DNA from 2 places in the Paenibacillus sp. FSL H7-0737 genome. Region 2 is predicted to be linked to the other one. Evidence: a T-box and tRNA genes for the amino acid it is inferred to sense, from the RefSeq annotation. Region 2 holds a T-box; the other holds one or more tRNA genes.
The links. The T-box of region 2 lies ahead of H70737_RS23560 (valine--tRNA ligase). A T-box ahead of a tRNA ligase gene usually reads a tRNA of that ligase, here a tRNA-Val.
Positions count from the first base shown of each region.

Region 1: it encodes a tRNA-Val, which carries the amino acid that the T-box ahead of H70737_RS23560 (valine--tRNA ligase) is inferred to sense. The anticodon was not compared.

Region 1 covers NZ_CP009279.1:2,662,969-2,672,442, reverse strand. The annotation lists gene H70737_RS11420 (aminotransferase class I/II-fold pyridoxal phosphate-dependent enzyme) at 1-982, shown strand, start outside; gene H70737_RS11415 (DUF1292 domain-containing protein) at 1,113-1,424, opposite strand; gene H70737_RS11410 (copper amine oxidase) at 1,505-2,059, opposite strand; gene H70737_RS11405 (MBL fold metallo-hydrolase) at 2,224-2,961, shown strand; gene H70737_RS11400 (DUF3892 domain-containing protein) at 3,025-3,264, opposite strand; gene H70737_RS11395 (GNAT family N-acetyltransferase) at 3,350-3,793, opposite strand; gene H70737_RS11390 (hypothetical protein) at 3,904-4,116, opposite strand; gene H70737_RS11385 (site-2 protease family protein) at 4,221-5,297, opposite strand; gene H70737_RS11380 (hypothetical protein) at 5,626-5,928, shown strand; tRNA gene H70737_RS11375 (tRNA-Val) at 6,061-6,132, shown strand; gene H70737_RS30695 (hypothetical protein) at 6,582-6,734, opposite strand; gene H70737_RS30690 (hypothetical protein) at 7,050-7,190, shown strand; gene H70737_RS11365 (hypothetical protein) at 7,284-7,523, opposite strand; gene H70737_RS11355 (hypothetical protein) at 8,097-8,507, opposite strand; gene H70737_RS11350 (hypothetical protein) at 8,585-8,860, opposite strand; gene H70737_RS29770 (NUDIX domain-containing protein) at 8,910-9,368, opposite strand.
Region 2 covers NZ_CP009279.1:5,368,999-5,378,472, forward strand. The annotation lists gene H70737_RS23540 (GGDEF domain-containing protein) at 19-1,176, opposite strand; gene H70737_RS23545 (GGDEF domain-containing protein) at 1,213-2,379, opposite strand; gene murC (UDP-N-acetylmuramate--L-alanine ligase) at 2,661-4,040, opposite strand; gene H70737_RS23555 (bifunctional folylpolyglutamate synthase/dihydrofolate synthase) at 4,047-5,423, opposite strand; gene H70737_RS23560 (valine--tRNA ligase) at 5,429-8,065, opposite strand; T-box leader at 8,221-8,504, opposite strand; gene H70737_RS23565 (LysM peptidoglycan-binding domain-containing protein) at 8,846-9,474, opposite strand, start outside.

The sequences.
Region 1 (9,474 bases), 2.7 Mb from region 2:
AGTAATCAATCCCACGTACTTCGGTGTATGCGCCGACCTGCGTTCGATTGTCGACCTGGCTCACCGTTACGGTGTACCCGTATTGGTGGACGAGGCACATGGAGTACTGATTCATTTTCATGAGGATCTGCCGGTATCGGCCATGCAGGCCGGCGCGGACATCGCTGCCACTAGTGTGCATAAACTTGGCGGCTCCATGACGCAAAGCTCGGTACTGAATCTTAATGCTAAGACGGGTCTGATTAACCCGCAACGGGTACAGACCATTATGAGCATGCTGACTACAACATCTACCTCATATATTTTATTAGCGTCTTTGGATACATCAAGACGTAATCTCGCGCTGAACGGTCATGAAATGGCGGAAAGAACCATCAGACTGTCCAACTACGCACGCGAAACGATCAATACCATCGAAGGCCTGTACAGCTTTGGAAAAGAGATCCTTGGGACAGAAGCAACATTTGATCATGACCCAACTAAGCTCAACATTCATGTGCGCCATTTAGGGATCACAGGATACGAAACCGAAAACTGGCTGCGCGAAAAGTACAACATCGAAGTAGAACTAAGTGACATGTATAATATTCTTTGCCTTATTACCCCAGGTGATACCCAAGAATCAGTAGATAAATTATTAGCTGCACTTAGGGTGTTGTCCGCCATTCATTACAGCAAGGGTGAAATCTACGAACTTAAGGTTCAGGTTCCAGAAATTCCACAGCTTGCTCTGATTCCAAGGGACGCTTTTTATGCGGATACGCAGTTAGTTCCATTCCGTGAATCTGCTGGCTACATTATTGCAGAGTTTATATATGTATATCCGCCTGGAATTCCTATTCTTCTCCCTGGCGAGGTTATCACTCAGGATAACATCGATTATATTATTGACCATGTGGAGATCGGACTTCCGGTTAAAGGTCCTGAAGATCGCAGCATCACGAACATAAAAGTGATTGTAGAAGCCGATCCTATTTCCTAAGATCCATCATTTTCCTAAAAAACTTCATTCATTTATACAAAAACCCGATACCATAATAAGTATCGGGTTTCTGTATATAAACATCAACTGTCATATACACAATAGAACAGCTTAATTTAGTCGCTAAAATCTATTCTTGCTGAGCAAGCAGATTGTTGTAAGCTTCTTCAACAGCTTTCCATTCTTCTTCATCTTCGATATTGTACAATACCATTTCTTCGTCTTCTTCTTCCATACGCAGAATAATGCCATCCGCTTCAGGATTTTCCTTTTCTAACAGCAGCGCGTATAGTTTCTCACCGATGTCGAAAGTTTCAACCAATACCATTTCAACATCTTCGCCCTGCTCGTTCGTCAAGGTCAGCACAAACTCCTCGTGCTCATGGTCGTGATCATGCCCGCAACCGCATGCTTCACCATGCTCATGTTTGTGATCGCTCATTGTAATACCTCACTTTGAATTGTATTATCCTACATCTGGTATACTACCACGTTAGATTAGTTCAGGTCAATTTAGAACCCTTAATTAAGAGCTGTAATTACCTTTTCTGACACAAGAACGTAATCCGCATTTTTGGAAGCTTTCATGTAGAAGCCTACCCGATATTTGCCGGTTTCTTTAAAATCATAAGTAAACTCCGAGGTCGGAAACCAGAAATTATCCTTCTGCGAGCCTTCAAGCTCCTGCGACTGAATATCCTTAACATTACCAGAGGGGTCCGTTATGGCTACTTTTACAGCTGAAACCTCTTCTGTTAAGCTATCTACCTGGGTTAATATTTTAATCTTAAGCTTGCCTACGTTTACGTTACCAAAGACCGTATTATCCTTAAAAAGAACAATATGAACATTAGGCTTAAGAATCGTCACTTTTCCAGATCCATCCCAATTCACTACCCCGCCCGCTTCTCTAGCGGGAATATATGTTTTTCCATCAATCAAATAACCGCCGTCTACAATTTCCGTCCCGTTGTTCCATACCCTGATTTTCTTACTCACAGAATCGGCGAACAATAAGGAGCCACCCATCAAGGAAAAAGCAAACACACATAAAGTGACTTTTTTCCATCTATTCATTTGAAACCCTCCAAATAATTCATGCTATTAATGTATACTTACTTTGTCTCAGCAAGTTGCGCTAATTGTAGGTAAATATTTCATTCATCTTCCGAAAAATGATATTATGTACTTGTTCAAAGTTGATATATTAGCTAACAGCGATTTCAGGAGGGTACTTTCTTATGAGTCTGAGCCTACAAATGCTAGGAACTGGCAATGCTTTTGCTAAAAACTATTTTAACAATAATGGCTTGCTACTAGCTGATGATTATACCCTACTGATTGATTGCGGGATTACAGCCCCACTTGCCATGCATACCATCGGGAAATCCTTCCGTGACGTTAACGCTACTCTAATTACGCATATTCATGCGGACCATGTTGGAGGTCTAGAAGAGCTAGCACTTACGCTAAAACACATATACGGGAAAACAATGACATTACATTTACCAGAGACGCTTGTTGAGCCACTTTGGAACAACACCTTAAAGGGTGGATTATATCAAAAAGATGCAGTAGCCTCCCTGACGGATATCTTCGAGGTTACACCTATGAAACCCGGAATTACGTACAAGCTCGCTCCTTCTCTTACGCTCGAGATCATACATACGCCGCATATTCCTGGCAAAGATAGCTATTCCCTTCTAATAAATAATGAGATTTTCTACAGCGCGGATATGACTTTTCAGCCGGATCTACTTATACGCCTTGTCCGTGAGCGCGGCATCCGAATGATTCTGCATGACTGTCAGCTTGGTGGATCAGGTGTTGTTCACACCACGCTGGAGGAGTTAATGTCTTTACCTGAAGATGTTCGACGTATCATCAAGCTCATGCATTATAGCGATGAACAACCTCAATTCGTCGGACTTACTGGAGAGATGGAGTTTATTGAGCAGCATGTAATTTATAAACTCTGATTTGATTAAAAAAAGACCGTACATTGACGTCCGATGACGTATGTACGGTCTTTGCCTTTAGAACTATGAGAAACTCGGAAGATTATCCAAATTGTTGGTTGGATCCCCATCCGCGTCGCCGCGAATATAAGTTCCTCCGTCTTTACCTTTAAAAGCATTCACTCCGGCAATATTTCCGGCCTGTACTTCTTGAAGCGCTTGGTCATACGCCAGGACACGTCCTGTAGAGGTCTGGAAACTGGTTAAATCTCCGTCTCCATTTTTCTGTACAGCTACGAAACTTTCGCGTTCGTTATTTGGCACTTCAGCTCGCCCCTTGCACTTGGATTTGCCATCATATGGCACATCCTAGCTTGCGTAATGAGACGGTAAATTATGTGTGCAAATCTTAAAGCGTTTTCTGCATCCGTACATGTAGAATACCTGCGTCATAAAAAGGTTCCGTTGAAATCACTTCATATCCTAGCTTCTTGTAGAAATTCTCAGCTTGGCACTGTGCATCAAGAATCGAAGCTTCCAGTCCAAGTTCCCGAGCAAGCTCTTCCATAGCTAGCAACAGAACACGTCCGTATCCTTTGACTCGATAATCTTTCAGTACGGCGATACGCTGCATTTTGGCTGTACCTGCTTTGTAATAAATCAATCTTCCTGTAGCCACAGGTACACCTTCATCTATAATTAGAATATGGTGCGCATTCGGACCGATAACATCGTATTCATCAATTTCTTCCTCAGCCGGTACCATTTGTTCCTCTACAAATACTTTGGTACGAATATCCAGCCCCATTTGAAGCTGTTCCTCTGTAGTTACCCGTAAGATTTCTGCCGCCATGTTAGTCCCAAACTCCTCTCTCTATATATATCCAACGATAGTTGTCTATTATATAAAAATTCGACTAGAAAGAAAAGCCTGAGCATGAGAAATCGTCTTCTGTCACTACTCTAATCTGCAGAATATACTTCTTCAGGAATCGAACGATTGTATGTGTCTTGCATCACTGGTGACAATGGAGGGTACTGACCTTTTGGCTTTCCATCTAGGTTAGTCATTTCTTTGATTTCCATGATTTTTGTTGGCTTCGCCTCGGAACATCCTCCCAAGACCATCAGTAACAGCAGACAAACGCTGACTTCCCATTTCAAAAATTTAGGCATGGTTTTACTCCTTTCACCGTTCAACTGCGGTTATTCTCATTACAGCTTTGACGGTTCATGAGTTTTATAAACCATTGGATCACTTCATTGCCCGATTCTAACCCTTATAGATTCACATTTCCAACGGCATGGACCATGTACATCATTCCTCCCAAAAAGCCAGCTAATACAAAATAAGCGATACCGTATTTCCAGCGTGAGCTAGCCGGCACATCGTAATACTTGTCGTTCTCATAGACAGAATAGCTGATATCACAATTCATCTTTAGATGAAGCCCATTCTCTAAGGTCACAGGCTCTAGCTGCGAGATACGTACCTTTTCAATGATGCATTGCTGCGGAAGCGTAGCTCTACCAATGTAGTTCAGTTGATCCCATCTCACCCCTACATACTGCTGTCTTTCCAAATCACTGTAAGTAGTAAAAGGTAAATCTCTTCTATGCTCTGGTCCTGGAATCATGTAGCCTGCATCTCTAAGTGGCTCTACTGGAATTAAGAAACTCTTCGTTACAGAATAAAGGCGATTGTTAGTGCGTCTCTTCACATATTTGTTATACAGATCGTAAGCAAATAACGCCCAAATAATAAAGAACAAGATCGAACGCATATAGATGATGATGGCTAAACCACCCACGAGCCCCACAAGCCACAGCCAGCGCGTCACCGCGGTTGCAATACGGCCGCCGTCAAGCGGGTGAATCGGCAGCAGATTGATCAGATTAAGTAAAAAACCTATATAAGCCAAGGAATAGAGAAGTGGACTATCCATGTAATAAGCCGCTCCAAAAACGGCTGTAGCCCCAATGGTTCCTAAGATCGGACCTCCAAAAGCAATATAAGCTTCTGTCTGGGCATCCAGCGGCTGTTTCTTCATTGTAATTAAAGCTCCCAAAAACGGTATAAACAGTGGAGCGCTGACTGGAAGCCCGATCCGTTTCGCTGCTATTACATGTCCTAATTCATGGACTAGCAAGAGCAGGACAAAGCCCACGGCAAACCCCCACGGGTAAATCAAAGCATAAGCCCATATTGAAATCATCATTGAGATTAACGGCCCGGCAATTTTACCTATTTTCAGAAGAGACAGAATCGCCTTTCCTTTAAACAGGAGCATCGCCGCCCCGCCCCCCAACCATTTCCATGGCGTGGAAGAATTCTTTTTCTGCTCATTTTGCGGCAAGATCTCAAGCTCCTTTTTCTTTCAATTTTTATCTAACTGCTGTACATTACCCTCCATTTTATCATAAGTGCTTAAGGAGTATTTCCATAAAAAAGCACTCGGCTAAGTATACGACGCAACTTTTAGAATCGTTTCAAGGTCAAACAAACAGATAATGGATAATTTTCACTATTATTCAAGGGAAGAAAGTGATTCCGCTCCAATACACAACCACCACCTCACACAAAATAACCCAAATTTTATGGTTACCCTATGGGCTAACGCCGTGAACGTTATAGGCTACGAACCATAGACTGTTATCAGGGTTATTCAATTGAGGAGGTTATTTATGGATACAAATGCAAATTTACATCAACAGGTCAGTTGGAATTGTATGAACAAATACGTTGGTATTACAACGACTGACGGTCAGTCCTTTGATGGCTTTATTGCCCATGTAGATCAAAACTATGTTACTCTTGCGGTTCCTAGCAACGAAATGGTAGAACGTTTAAACGGAATGCCTACACACGAATCGGCGTATAGACAATTTGGTTTCCGGCCTGGCTTTTTCCCAAGACGTCGCTTCTTTCCACGACGCATCCCTTTTTTCGGCATAAGCGATATATTTCTACTCCCGTTCTTTATCTGACGTGGCTCATGGGGATGGAGCGGCATCCCCTTTTCTTTTTTATTTTAAAGACTATGTAAACTATCATACCTATAGATTGTAAAAAAAGAATTGCCATCCTACTCTATCGTATGGTATTATGAAATTCGTCGCAGGACGGTAGCTCAGCGGGAGAGCACTATCTTGACAGGGTAGGGGTCATGGGTTCGAACCCCATCCGTCCTATATCGAAAAGCCTTGAATTTCAAGGCTTTTTTTGTTTTCTATTCACTTATCATTCTATTAAAAACCCCTGTGAGACGAATTTGATACGAATCGCGATTACTTTTCGTATCAGTTCATGTGATCCTCTGGGAAAATATCATCGCTTCTACCCTCCAACCAATTCCTAAATTCCGCTTTACTGATATATAATTTCCTTCCCACTTTTGCAACATGAAATACGTGGAAGCCTGTTTACAATCCTTTCAATTCTATCGCTGTCCATGCCATCTTCAGGCTCATGGAATCAGAGCCAAAAGAGAAAGAAGCCGCTACTGAAAGCAGCAGCAATATTCCTAGGAGTAAAAACAGACCGAAATACGATTTCCCTCTTAAATTAGGGATAACAGCTGTTTTATCATCTAGCTTTCTATTTTTTTCATATGTTGACACTAGCTTCTCAACTACAAAATCTAGCTGCTTATCAAAAGATTAGATATCGGAATAATACGAAAAATCAATATATAGCCTTGCAGCTTATCCCCAGGCTCCATCACAGCATGTCGAATATCCAGCACATTAACGGCTGCATAAATCCATGCGGCAATATGATCTTCCAACTTCATCTTACATTTCACTCCGATCCGTTACACAATCTATTTAAGTTAATTACATCTCAAACATTGATAATGATTATCAATTATATCTGGAACCGTTTATCTCTCATAATGGGGCATCATGCCTATGGTTCCTTATATAAACGTTATTTGAACTAAACAGGAATAATCTCTCAATATTGCATCTCCTATAATTTAGCATTAATATAAAATAATGAGACTTACTGAAAATCGTTAATGAGTATCGTTTTGAGGATTATTGCATTTTCGCAAACTCACTAAGGAGTAGGAGTGTTTTTTATATGTTATAGGGGAAAACGAATATTGGGACCAATGACTGAAGCTGATGCTCTACGTGAATGGTTTACTCTTTCCGGTACAGTGAAGGACATTTATATTATTGAGGTTGATGAGAACAATAAAGTAAGGCGCCAGATTGGACCCACAAAGAAGAAAAAGAAATAAGCATAGCCTGCAGCAACCTACTATAACTTGATTGAAAAAGAAATAAAACGTAAAAAAGCCCCACCGACCTTTATAGGTTGATGGGGTATTTTATTAAAATGGAAATTTAGTAAGCGAGAATATTAAGAGTACCATCCCAACAATCGAAGACAGAGCAGCCATTTTATCTTTAGTTTTAAAATAGGTAGCTCCTCCATTAAAAATCAGAGCTCCACACATCCCCATCATTGTCCAAGACATGATCGCTTGATCCTGACCGCGGAAAAATAGTATTGCCAGAATGATTGTTGCTGCACTAAATAGAATACCGAACAGCCTTAGTGCTTTCAGCAAAAAATCCCCTCCCGAAATATAATGGGCTAATGAATTTGCAGCTTACTCGATATTACAAGAAAAAATGTAGCCAATGGGCCACAAAGCAAAGAAATTAAAAACCAGTTTAATCCACTCCTATTTTTACCTTGTGCTAACCCAGCATTTATTAATGCTAATGTACCCCATCCAACAAAATACCCATTATCCATCACGCACACGACCTTTCAACATCATTTTATAGGAATACGAATATCCAATATAATGGTTTCATCATAAGCAAATGTTGCAGGGATTTGTTATACATGCTGAGATTTCAACAACTACTTTATTCTTGTGGCGATAAGCTGGATCGTTTCATCAGAGTCTTTTACAAGACATTTCAAAGTAGTGCCCAGGACAAGTGAAAATAAAGAGATCATAAAACAAATGACTGTAATCATTGCTCCTCTTAAGTCATTTGTGAAATTATAACGCAAGATTTCTGAGAAGCTGCTAGTAGAAAAGAAAATAATAGTCAAAATAAAAAACAATCCAAAAACACAAAATAAAATGTTTGATATTTTATTAACTCTTTCAAAATAGCTCATATATTCAACTCCTCTGATCAAGATAATAATCCACCAAGACATAAATGGAACCGGCAATACCAAAAAGGATAATGGCTATACTACTATTCAAATGATATTCCTGTATAAAGCGTTCATCGTATGCCTTGTAAAAGAAAACATATCCCCCGATACCACTCAGAAGCAATATCATTATGCGGGTAATCAAAGGATTTGCAACCATTCGAACAACCCAAGAGAAAGGAAAAATTATAATTGGGTAAAGAACGGCTGAAAAAAGAAATGCTAAGAAAATAAAAACAAACCCTATATTTTGAAACCCATAGTATTCAGTCGTACTGATCTTATTTCCTTCCCATAGCTCTAATCCAAAAGTGGCCAAGGTGAATAAAATCGTCGAAACAAACCATAACATGATATGCTTTACTACACGCAAAGTAATCCCACCAATTTTATGCTTTATATATCAGCCATTTTATTCATAAGTTCTATTGTTAAATCTGCTTCCAATAATCATTTAGCACTTGGTTCTATTGAAGTTAAAAAAGGTTTTTGCCCTATTCTACTATTATAGGAAACAAAGTACTCCTCATTTATATTAATCAACTTAAATATTCCTTTTGGGATTGTGACTGTAGTTTGATCACCGCTCATATTTTGTACTACTATTTCTCTTTTATCTACTGACACTACATTAACAACAGCAGATGTACCTGCCATCAAAAGGTACCATATTATAAATAAAAAAATGATCAAAGGAAGAAAAGAGAAGATTTTACGATTATTCATATCTATCACCTCAGAGTAAGAATCATATAATGGACATGATAGTTACCTCCTATCCATTGCCGAACAATTCTTGTATGTATTTTTCCGACATATATTCTCTAAATTCTTTATCTAATAAGTATATTTCATCTTGTTTTATCCACTGGTAGTTAAAAACAGTTCCACAGTCCTCTCCTTCACCCTCTCCAGTGAATCTCCACTTTTCAGGTAATCTTGTTTCTGGAATCAGAAGGTAGTCATGTCTTTCAACATTTGCATCTATATAATCCTTATAATAATATTGTGTTCCTATTTTCTTTACTAATTTAAATTGTTTAAGTCCACTTTCTTCTTGAATTTCCCTGAATAAGGCTTCTTCTTCTGTTTCCCCGGCATCGACATTACCACCTACTAATCTAAAGGGTACTTCTGGTACATTAAGATAAACTAATAAGGTCTTTTCTCCAACTTCATTGTCTTGCAAAATAAATCCGTATACCTTCTTTCTAATCGGTTTCCCTATCTTCATCGTGTCCCCCTATTTAGCTTCTTATAAACGAAAATAAAAAAGTATTTGATCATTGATCAAATACTTGCTCAGTCGTAAGGTGTTATGAATATATGCTCCCTTGTGG
Region 2 (9,474 bases):
GACGAAAGGAAGACACTTTTATATTTCGTAGCTTCTAACAACGCAGTTCCGACCCTTTTTCTTAGCTTGATACAATGCATTATCACAAAGTTTGTAGAGATTATTTAGTGAAAAACGTTCGCCCGATTCTATCGTAATGACTCCAATACTTAACGTGTAGTGCAGCGGTACACCATGAATCATTGAACCTATAACAGCTGTGCGCATTCCTTCAGCAATAACATCACTACTCTTCTCATCGGCTCTGTGCAGGAGCACTGCGAACTCTTCTCCCCCAAATCTTCCGATCAGATCACCATGACCAAGCTGTTGCTCTATTTTAGACGCCAAATCAGTTAGTACTTGGTCACCTGTATTATGGCCGTAATTATCATTTATGCTCTTAAAGTGATCGACATCCAGCAGTAAAAAAGAATAGGGCAGTTTCTTCATCGCTGAAGCAGCTATTAAAGGCCGAGCACGCAGAACGAACGACCTGCGATTCAAAATACCGGTCAACTCATCATAAGTTGCTACCCGCTCCATTTCTGCAAAGGAATCTTCTCTATAAAGCAGCATAATTCCCGCGGTTCCTAGAAACATATACAAATAAATCCCAAGATAAAAAAACAAATAAAGAAATTGTGCAACTTGTGTATTGATTCCTAATACGGAATACAGCGGTTCTAAGGCTCTCCCGGCCAACGACAAGATGACAAGACAATATAGCAGTCCCATTATTATTTGTAGCGAAGTCTCCATGACCTTCAGACATAGTATATAAGCAGGATAGGCTATAATCAGAACTCCAGCCAGACAAGCGACTGGAATAACGAGAGGATCCTTAGGCATCAACAAATACATAAGCACCACAACGAGAATGGATACTCCGAATAATATAGAATAATATCTCTCCACTTTGCTCCCGAATACTCTGAGAAGCATTAGAAGCGCCAAGCTTTCGAGCGTGCCTCCAGCCAGAGCAAGAAGTGCTATGATCGGTAAACTAAGTGGTGTATCTATAAAATCCTTCAGTAATAAGAGGATCAAGGCTGCTAGTTGCAAATATTTTGCTGTGATAAACAATGAAGAAGTCTGTTCCTGCGGATAACGCAAACGATACACCACGATAAGCAGCACCGTGAACGATTGCCACAAAAAGAGACACACCAGCAGTGTCTGGAGATCCAGATGCATATAAGTGAAGTTCACCTCCCCTAGTATTCCTGACTCTCAGTATACATATCGGTATCTGATGACTCTATTTCTTCCCTCTTGTTTGGCCTGATATAATGCCTTGTCGCTTAGCTTGTACAACTTATTTATCGAAATCTCCTGATCTGGCATGATCGTAATTACACCTATACTAACTGTGTACCCCTGTTGAACCTTATTAGTGGAAGTATTCATTATCGCCTCACGAAGCGCTTCAGCTTTCTGGTCGCAGCTCTGCTCATCTACCCCACAGAGTATGACTGCGAATTCCTCGCCCCCTAGTCTGCCAAACAAATCGCCATTTCCGAGATTATTTTTAATCGTCGATGCGAACTCTTCCAGCACAATGTCACCGGTATCATGACCATAAGTATCGTTGACCTGTTTAAAATAATCCAAATCCAATAGCAAAAATGAGAAGTACTCCTGCGCTCGAAATGCCTTTTCAAGCTTTATCTCCGCTTCCTGAAGAAATGCTCCACGGTTTAGGATCCCCGTCAAATCATCATAACTGGCTATTCTTTTTAGTTTGACGAAGGAATGCTCATTTGAGAGAAGAATATAACCGGCAGCCCCTACGATAAATAATAAATACATCCCCAAATAATACAAATATTGCGTGAGATTTGTTGAGAACACATTCATCTCGGGCTCCCAAATCAATGCAACAAGCGCCCGCATCAGCATAATCGCTGCAAATACATAAAATAATACACCTAATATTTTTTGAAGAGGGGTAGCCTTTTTATTCACAGTTAGATGATAAGCTGGATAAACTATAAATAGTATAGACCAAAGTGAAGTACAAGCGATGCGCAAGTTGGAATGATTAAAAAATAATGCGATGATACTAAAACTAATTATGCTCAATACCGAAAGGATGATGTAATATCGCTTTATTTTTGGCCCCAGTACTCCCATCATCAGCAGTAACGCTGTAATTTCTAGACAGCACCCTCCAAGGATCAGAGCATTGCTAAGCGGAATGGACAACGCATGAGGTAGATAATCCCACAATAAAATCGAACACCAAAAGAGTAGCTGCACTTCCTTTGATCGGATGAACAAGGTGGAGGCTGTATCTTTAACAGCGGTACTTCGATAATTGGTTATAAGCAGCAATATAAATAAATTTCCGAAAATAAACAAATAAATCAGTGTTCTAATTTCAAGCAGGGAGCTCATACGTCACCACCTATGCGAAAATATCCCCACAAAGTGCGGCTTTGCTTCGATGCGTACTCGGGTACTTTGTGGGGATCCCAAATATACGTTGAAAAATCGATCCTCTTCTGGCAGCACTATAGCACTTTATAACTATATCAGTAAATACGTTAACAATACCAAAAAAACACTTCCCTCGAAACTCCCTTCAGATAAACACAAGGATTATCTGAACGAAATTTTGGGGAAGTGCTATTGAATAGAGAATATAAATATCCTCGAATTAGCCTCAATTTGTAAACTTAATGCTTCTTCTTCAACCCGTCTGCCAGTGCGTATCCGACCTTCCAGATATCGCCTGCGCCCATCGTAATCACCAGATCACCTGGAGCAATACGAGGTGTCAGATCAGCTAGAACATCTTCTTTGGTTGGCAGATGTCTCGCGCCCGCATTACTGTTCTTAACGATTAGCTCAACCAGCTTCGCAGAAGTAACACCTTCGATCTGTTTCTCTCCAGCCGGAGAGTAAATATCGGTGATGATGACTTCGTCGGCTTCGCTAAAGGCACGGCTGAAAGCATCTAACAGGAAGAAAGTACGTGTATAGCGCTGAGGCTGGAATACCGCAATAATCCGTTTTCCTGTTGCCTTGGCAGCACTGATCGTTGCCTGAATCTCTGTAGGATGATGCGCATAATCATCAATGACCAGAATGTCATTGACTTCTCCGAGCACTTGAAAACGGCGCTTCGCACCATGGAATTTCACAATCGCTTCAGCGATTTTCTCGAAAGAAATCCCTGATTTCAAACAAGCGATTACCGCTGCCATTGAATTATAAAGATTGTACTGTCCGGGAACTGAGAGTTCAATCCGTCCAAGCACTTCTCCATTATGATTCATCGTGTACGATACTTGACGATCGCCTAGAACGATATCAGTGGCAATATAATCTGCAGTGTTCGACTTGATGCCATAAGTAATCACCTTACCTGTTACTTCAGGTAAAAGAGAGATCACATTCTCGTCATCAGCGCATACTATAGCAGTTCCATCTTCGCGCGTTTGGTTCATGAACTGCACGTATGCAGCTTTAAGACGGTTAAAGTCTCCGTCGTAATTTTCCAAGTGATCCGCTTCAACATTCGTAACGATCCCAAGCCAAGGGTGATAGTGCAGGAAAGAGCCATCACTCTCATCCGCTTCCGCTACTACAAACTCACCTTGTCCCGCCTTTGCATTCGTACCTACATTCATAATCTCTCCACCGATAATATACGTTGGATCAACGTCGCACTCTTCCATCACAAGTGCAATCATGGAGGAGGTGGTAGTTTTCCCGTGTGCTCCAGCAACGGCTACCCCTTTACGTTCATTCAATAAACGGGCTAACATTTGCGAACGATGCAGAATTGGAATCTTAAGACGCTCAGCTTCCACCCATTCCACATTATCACTAGACAAAGCCGTAGAGTATACGACTAGATCCGCACCTTTTACTTGTTCTGCTGTATGCCCGATATAAATCTTGGCACCTTTAGCAATCAATTTATCCGTTAATTCTTGGGCAGCCACATCGGAGCCCGTAACTGTATATCCCATTTCTAGCATTACCCGGGCAATCGCGCTCATTCCGTAGCCGCCGATCCCTATAAAATGCACACGTTCAGTAGTATCCAACAGTCGTCACCAGCCTTTTTCAGTATCGGGTTGCTGCAAAAGTGTACCGCGTACGTCAGAGATTAAATACAGCGTACCAGATACGACGGCAAGGTCATCCTCCGCTGTAATCGACTTCAGTAGCTGCAGCGCTTTTCCCCAATTATGTTCTACTATGATTGCCAAGTTTTCCTTGGCATATTTCTCCCGCAGACTTTCTGCGATAACTTGCAGATTCTCCGCGTCCATTTTGTTCTGGAAATCCGGTTCGGTCAGGATGAGCGTATCCACTATAGGCAGTATATGCTTAAAGTAGGATTCATGATGCTTATTTGACAGCATTCCCATAAGTAAATTTAATTTACCGTATTGATAGAGCTGAGGCAGACTTTTTGCAAGACTCTCCGCACCTTCCGGATTATGTGCTCCGTCCAGTACAATCCTTGGAGACTTGCTTACCTCTTCCAGCCTTCCAGCCCAGAATGCGTGGCGCAAACCTTCAAGCACATCTTCATCCTCAAGCATAAAGGCCATATACTGACGCAGAACCTCAAGTACCATCATGGCAGCTGCCGCATTGCTAATCTGGTGCTCGCCTTTCATTACAATCCCAAGTTCAAGCGAACGAAAGGGACCCTTAAAATGAAAAGTCTGCACATCCTCACGGATTTCATTAGCCTCATAGCTAAAATCTTCTCCGGCAAGATAAAGAGTAGAGCGGCAAGCCGCTGCTTTCTCTTTCAGAACCGCTACGACTTCCGGCTGAGTTACGCAGCTAACAACAGGTACGCCCGTCTTAATAATTCCGGCTTTCTCCATTGCAATCTTCTCTAGCGTATCTCCCAAAATATCCATGTGATCATGACCAACATTAGTAATCACAGAAACAATCGGAGTCACGATGTTCGTTACATCCAGCCTTCCCCCAAGCCCGGTCTCCCATACGACAACATCAGGACAAGAGACGCCCGCAAAAAATAGAATGGCTACAGCTGTAGTTACCTCGAACATCGTAGGTGAGCCAAACTCCGTTTCCGAAATTTCTTGGACTAGTGGACGTAATTGGTTAACCAGCTCGACAAGCGTTTCTTCAGAGATGTCCGTATTATTATATTGGAACCTGTTCGTGAACTTTGTAATATACGGAGATGTAAAGGTGCCTACTGAATAGCCGCTTTGTATAAGTGCACTAGTCAAAAAAGCACAAGTTGAACCTTTGCCGTTCGTACCCGCCACATGAATAAACTTCAGCCGACGGTGCGGATTTCCCAGCTTGTCCATCAACATCTCGATTCTATCTAAACCTGGCCGTATCCCAAAAGGGATTAGGCTCTTGATCCAATCAACCGCTTCGGTGTATGTCGCAAGAGGGGCGGTACTTCCGCCCCGATTTAGGTCATCCATGTCTCTTATCCTCTCAGCTCTGCGATGCGGGCAAGTACTTTCTCACGTTTAGCAGAATAATCTGCCTGCTTCGCCCGTTCCTCTTCGATAACTTTAGCAGGGGCTTTGGCCACGAAGCCTTGATTGCTCAGCTTTTTCTCTACGCGTTCTACTTCGCTGTTCAGCGTCTGTACTTCTTTTTCCAGACGAGCGATTTCTTGTTCAATATCAATGAGTCCCGACAATGGCAGAAGCAGTTCTGCTCCTGTTACTACAGCGGACATTACCTTATCCGGCGTTTCTGGATTCAGGCCAGCTTCGAAGGAAGACGTATTACAGAAGCGTCCAATGTAGTTGTCGTTACGGGTGATAATACTCAGCGTCTCTTCATTACCCGCTTTGATGATCAATTCAACCTTTTTGCTCATCGGTACATTCACTTCAGCCCGGATATTACGAACGGCCCGGATTACATCCATCAGCAGGTTCATTTCCGCTACGGCCTGCGGATTCTCCAGAGCAGCATCATACTCCGGCCATGCAGCCAGCGTAATCGTCTCCCCTTCATGCGGAAGGTGCTGCCAGATTTCTTCCGAAATAAACGGCATAAACGGATGAATCAAGCGCATTGTGCGGTCTAGTACATAGGCAAGTACAGACTGTGTCTTCGCTTTGGCCGCGGCGTCTGATCCGTAAAGTGACAGCTTCGCGAACTCAATATACCAGTCACATAGATCGTCCCAAATGAAGTTGTACAGCTGGCGACCGGTCTCACCGAACTCGTACGAGTCAATTAGACGCGTAATTTCACGAGAAGTTTCGTTCAGACGGTGCAAAATCCAGCGATCAGCAGTACTTAGCTCACCCGAAATGTCAATATTTTCAAAGCTTACGCCTTCCAAATTCATCAACGCGAAGCGTGATGCATTCCAGATCTTATTGGCGAAATTACGTGCCTGCTCAACCTTTTCCCAACGGAAGCGTAGATCCTGTCCAGCTGTACTTCCGGTAGAAATCATGTAACGCATTGCATCTGCGCCATACTTCTCGATTACTTCAAGGGGGTCTACGCCATTCCCGAGTGATTTGGACATTTTTTGACCTTCGGAATCCCGTACCAAACCATGCATCAATACATCTGAGAAAGGTTTTTCTCCGGTAAATTCAAGAGCTGAGAAGATCATCCGCGCTACCCAGAAATAAATAATATCGTAGCCTGTTACAAGCACATCGTTCGGATAGTAGCGTTTGAAATCTGCGCTGTTCTCATCTGGCCATCCTAGTGTGGCAAAAGGCCACAGATTAGAGCTAAACCAGGTATCCAGTACATCTTCGTCCTGTTTCAAGTCGGTTAGACCACTGATCCGGCGCGCTTCTTCCTCGTCATTTGCCACAACCAATTCACCAGTAGACTCGGAATACCATGCTGGAATACGATGTCCCCACCACAGCTGACGGGAAATACACCAATCACGTACGTTCTCGATCCAGTTCAGGTAAGTTCTCTCGAAACGGTCCGGTACAAAGTTAACCCCGTTCCCATCCTTCTGTGCATTGATGGCAGCTTCAGCCAGTGGCTGCATCTTTACAAACCATTGTGTGGACAAGTACGGCTCAACAACCGCTCCAGAGCGTTCACTGTGTCCTACTTGATGCACATGATCTTCGATATTGATCAGCACACCTTGCTCCTTCAGGTCAGCAGTGATAGCCTTACGACATACACTCCGGTCTTGACCTTGGTAAGGTCCTGCTTCTTCATTCATCGTACCGCTCTCATCCATTACGTTAATCTGCGGTAAGTTGTGACGTTGACCCATCTCGAAGTCATTCGGGTCATGAGCTGGTGTAATTTTAACCGCACCACTACCAAACTCTTTGTCTACATAATCATCAGCGATAATCGGAATCTCACGGCCAATAATCGGCAGGATCAACGTTTTGCCGATCATATCTTTGTAACGTTCGTCTTCCGGATGAACAGCAACCGCTGTATCACCCAGCATGGTCTCCGGACGTGTGGTCGCTACTGTAATAAATCCGCTACCGTCTTTGAGCGGGTAACGCAGATGATACAAGTGACCATTAACTTCTTTATATTCAACCTCGATATCCGACAATGCTGTACGAGCCGCCGGGTCCCAGTTAATAATGCGTTTGCCGCGGTAGATCAAGCCTTTATTATAGAGCTTAACGAATACCTCGCGTACAGCTTTCGACAACCCTTCATCCAGGGTAAACCGTTCGCGGGAATAGTCAAGAGAAAGCCCCATCTTAGCCCACTGCTCATGAATGGTGTTCGCATATTTATCTTTCCACTCCCACACCTGTTCCAGGAACTTCTCACGGCCGAGATCATGTCTAGAAATTCCCTGCTCACGCAGCTTTTGCTCTACCTTTGTCTGCGTTGCGATACCGGCATGGTCCGTACCTGGTAGCCACAACGTGTCGAAGCCCTGCATCCGTTTTGTACGAATCAGGATATCCTGAAGCGTAAAATCAAGCGCATGACCAATGTGCAGCATTCCCGTTACGTTTGGCGGCGGGATTACAATGCTGTATGCTTTTGCATCTGGACGCCCGCCTGCACGGAAATATCCACCCTCTGTCCAATAGGAATACCACTTGGTTTCTGCCGATTTCGGATCATACGTGGTTGGCATTTCATTCTTAGAATCATTTGCAGCGGCAGCATCTGCCGCTGTATCTTGCAAGTTCGGCAGCTCTGCCGCTGTTAGATTGTTTTGGTCAGCCATTCCCTGATACCTCCACTTGGTTACTTGTAGTTGGTTTTTAAAAAACAAAAAGACCCCTCGTCTCAAAGGACGAAAGGCCATTCTTTCGCGGTACCACCTTTGTTTCGCGCCAATGAAAAATAAACCTGCACTTCTCTCACCTTGCGGTTCAGAAGCTTAGCGCGACACTCGTACAGATAACGGCTGCTACCGGCCACATCCTAACTTATCTTTCATATCCATGAAGACAAGCTCAGAAGGGCGACTCCGGGGCGACTTCGGTGGCTGTATCCTACGGAATGTCACAGCACTTGCATTCCGCTCTCTGAAGGGCTGACCGCCTACTCTTCCCGTTCCCAGTCTTTACTTAGATATTGCTTACTCCATAATACATTTTGAGTCCCCCCTAGTCAACCTGGATAGGCTATTACAGCGGGACTTTTAGCGGAATTTCGACTTATAGCGTTCATATGTCGAATTTTCATTAGATTCATCACACTGCGTTGATTAGATCCCCCGCATTCTAACGTTCTCCGGTCACACAAGAATAAACGCCTTCGACGTCCTTTTACGGACGGTAAGCGTTTATTTGAGAAATATAAGGATAATGTATAACGTGAAACTTATATATTCTTATATTTGACAAAAATCCCGATCTACTATCAGATCGGGATTCACCTATTCATATGAGTACGCATTGTAATTCAATTACGGAATGTACAACACTTGCCCTTCTTCTACACTCTGCCCAGACAATCGATTATACATTCCCAGCTCCCGCGCACTTAGCTGATATTTCTCTGCGATTGTATCCAGCGTTTCTTCACGCTGCACGATGCAAAGGCGAACCTTACGGAATAGGTTAGCGCCATCTGCTCCAGCAATGAATCTGCTCTTCCACTCCGTATTATTTCCGGCCTCTGGAATGATCGCTGCAGCCGATGCATTTCCTTCAGATAGGAGAGCCTCTTGTTCTTTACGAGAACGACTAGAGCTGAGTAATGAAGAGAAGGTGAGATGTTCTTTGGCTGGAGCCTCTGCTTCTTTCTTACTTCCTAGCGCAATCTTAAGATCTTGTTTCTCCTCGGTATGTGGCACAGTCTCCTGAGAAACTAAGCCTTCGTTCGTATTATCACTGATCAGCTGCGCATTCTCTTCTTGTGCGTGAAGCTCATGGTTTGCCACGTTTTCAGAAGCAAATACAGCGATATCTTGGTCTGCATCAGCAATAGCTGCTGGAACAGCGGTTTCTCTTGAAGCAAAAGTATATTCAGCTTCTTGCTCTTGATCCGCTTGACTCGCCTGGCTAACTTGATCCAGCTGAGTGGCCTCAGCTT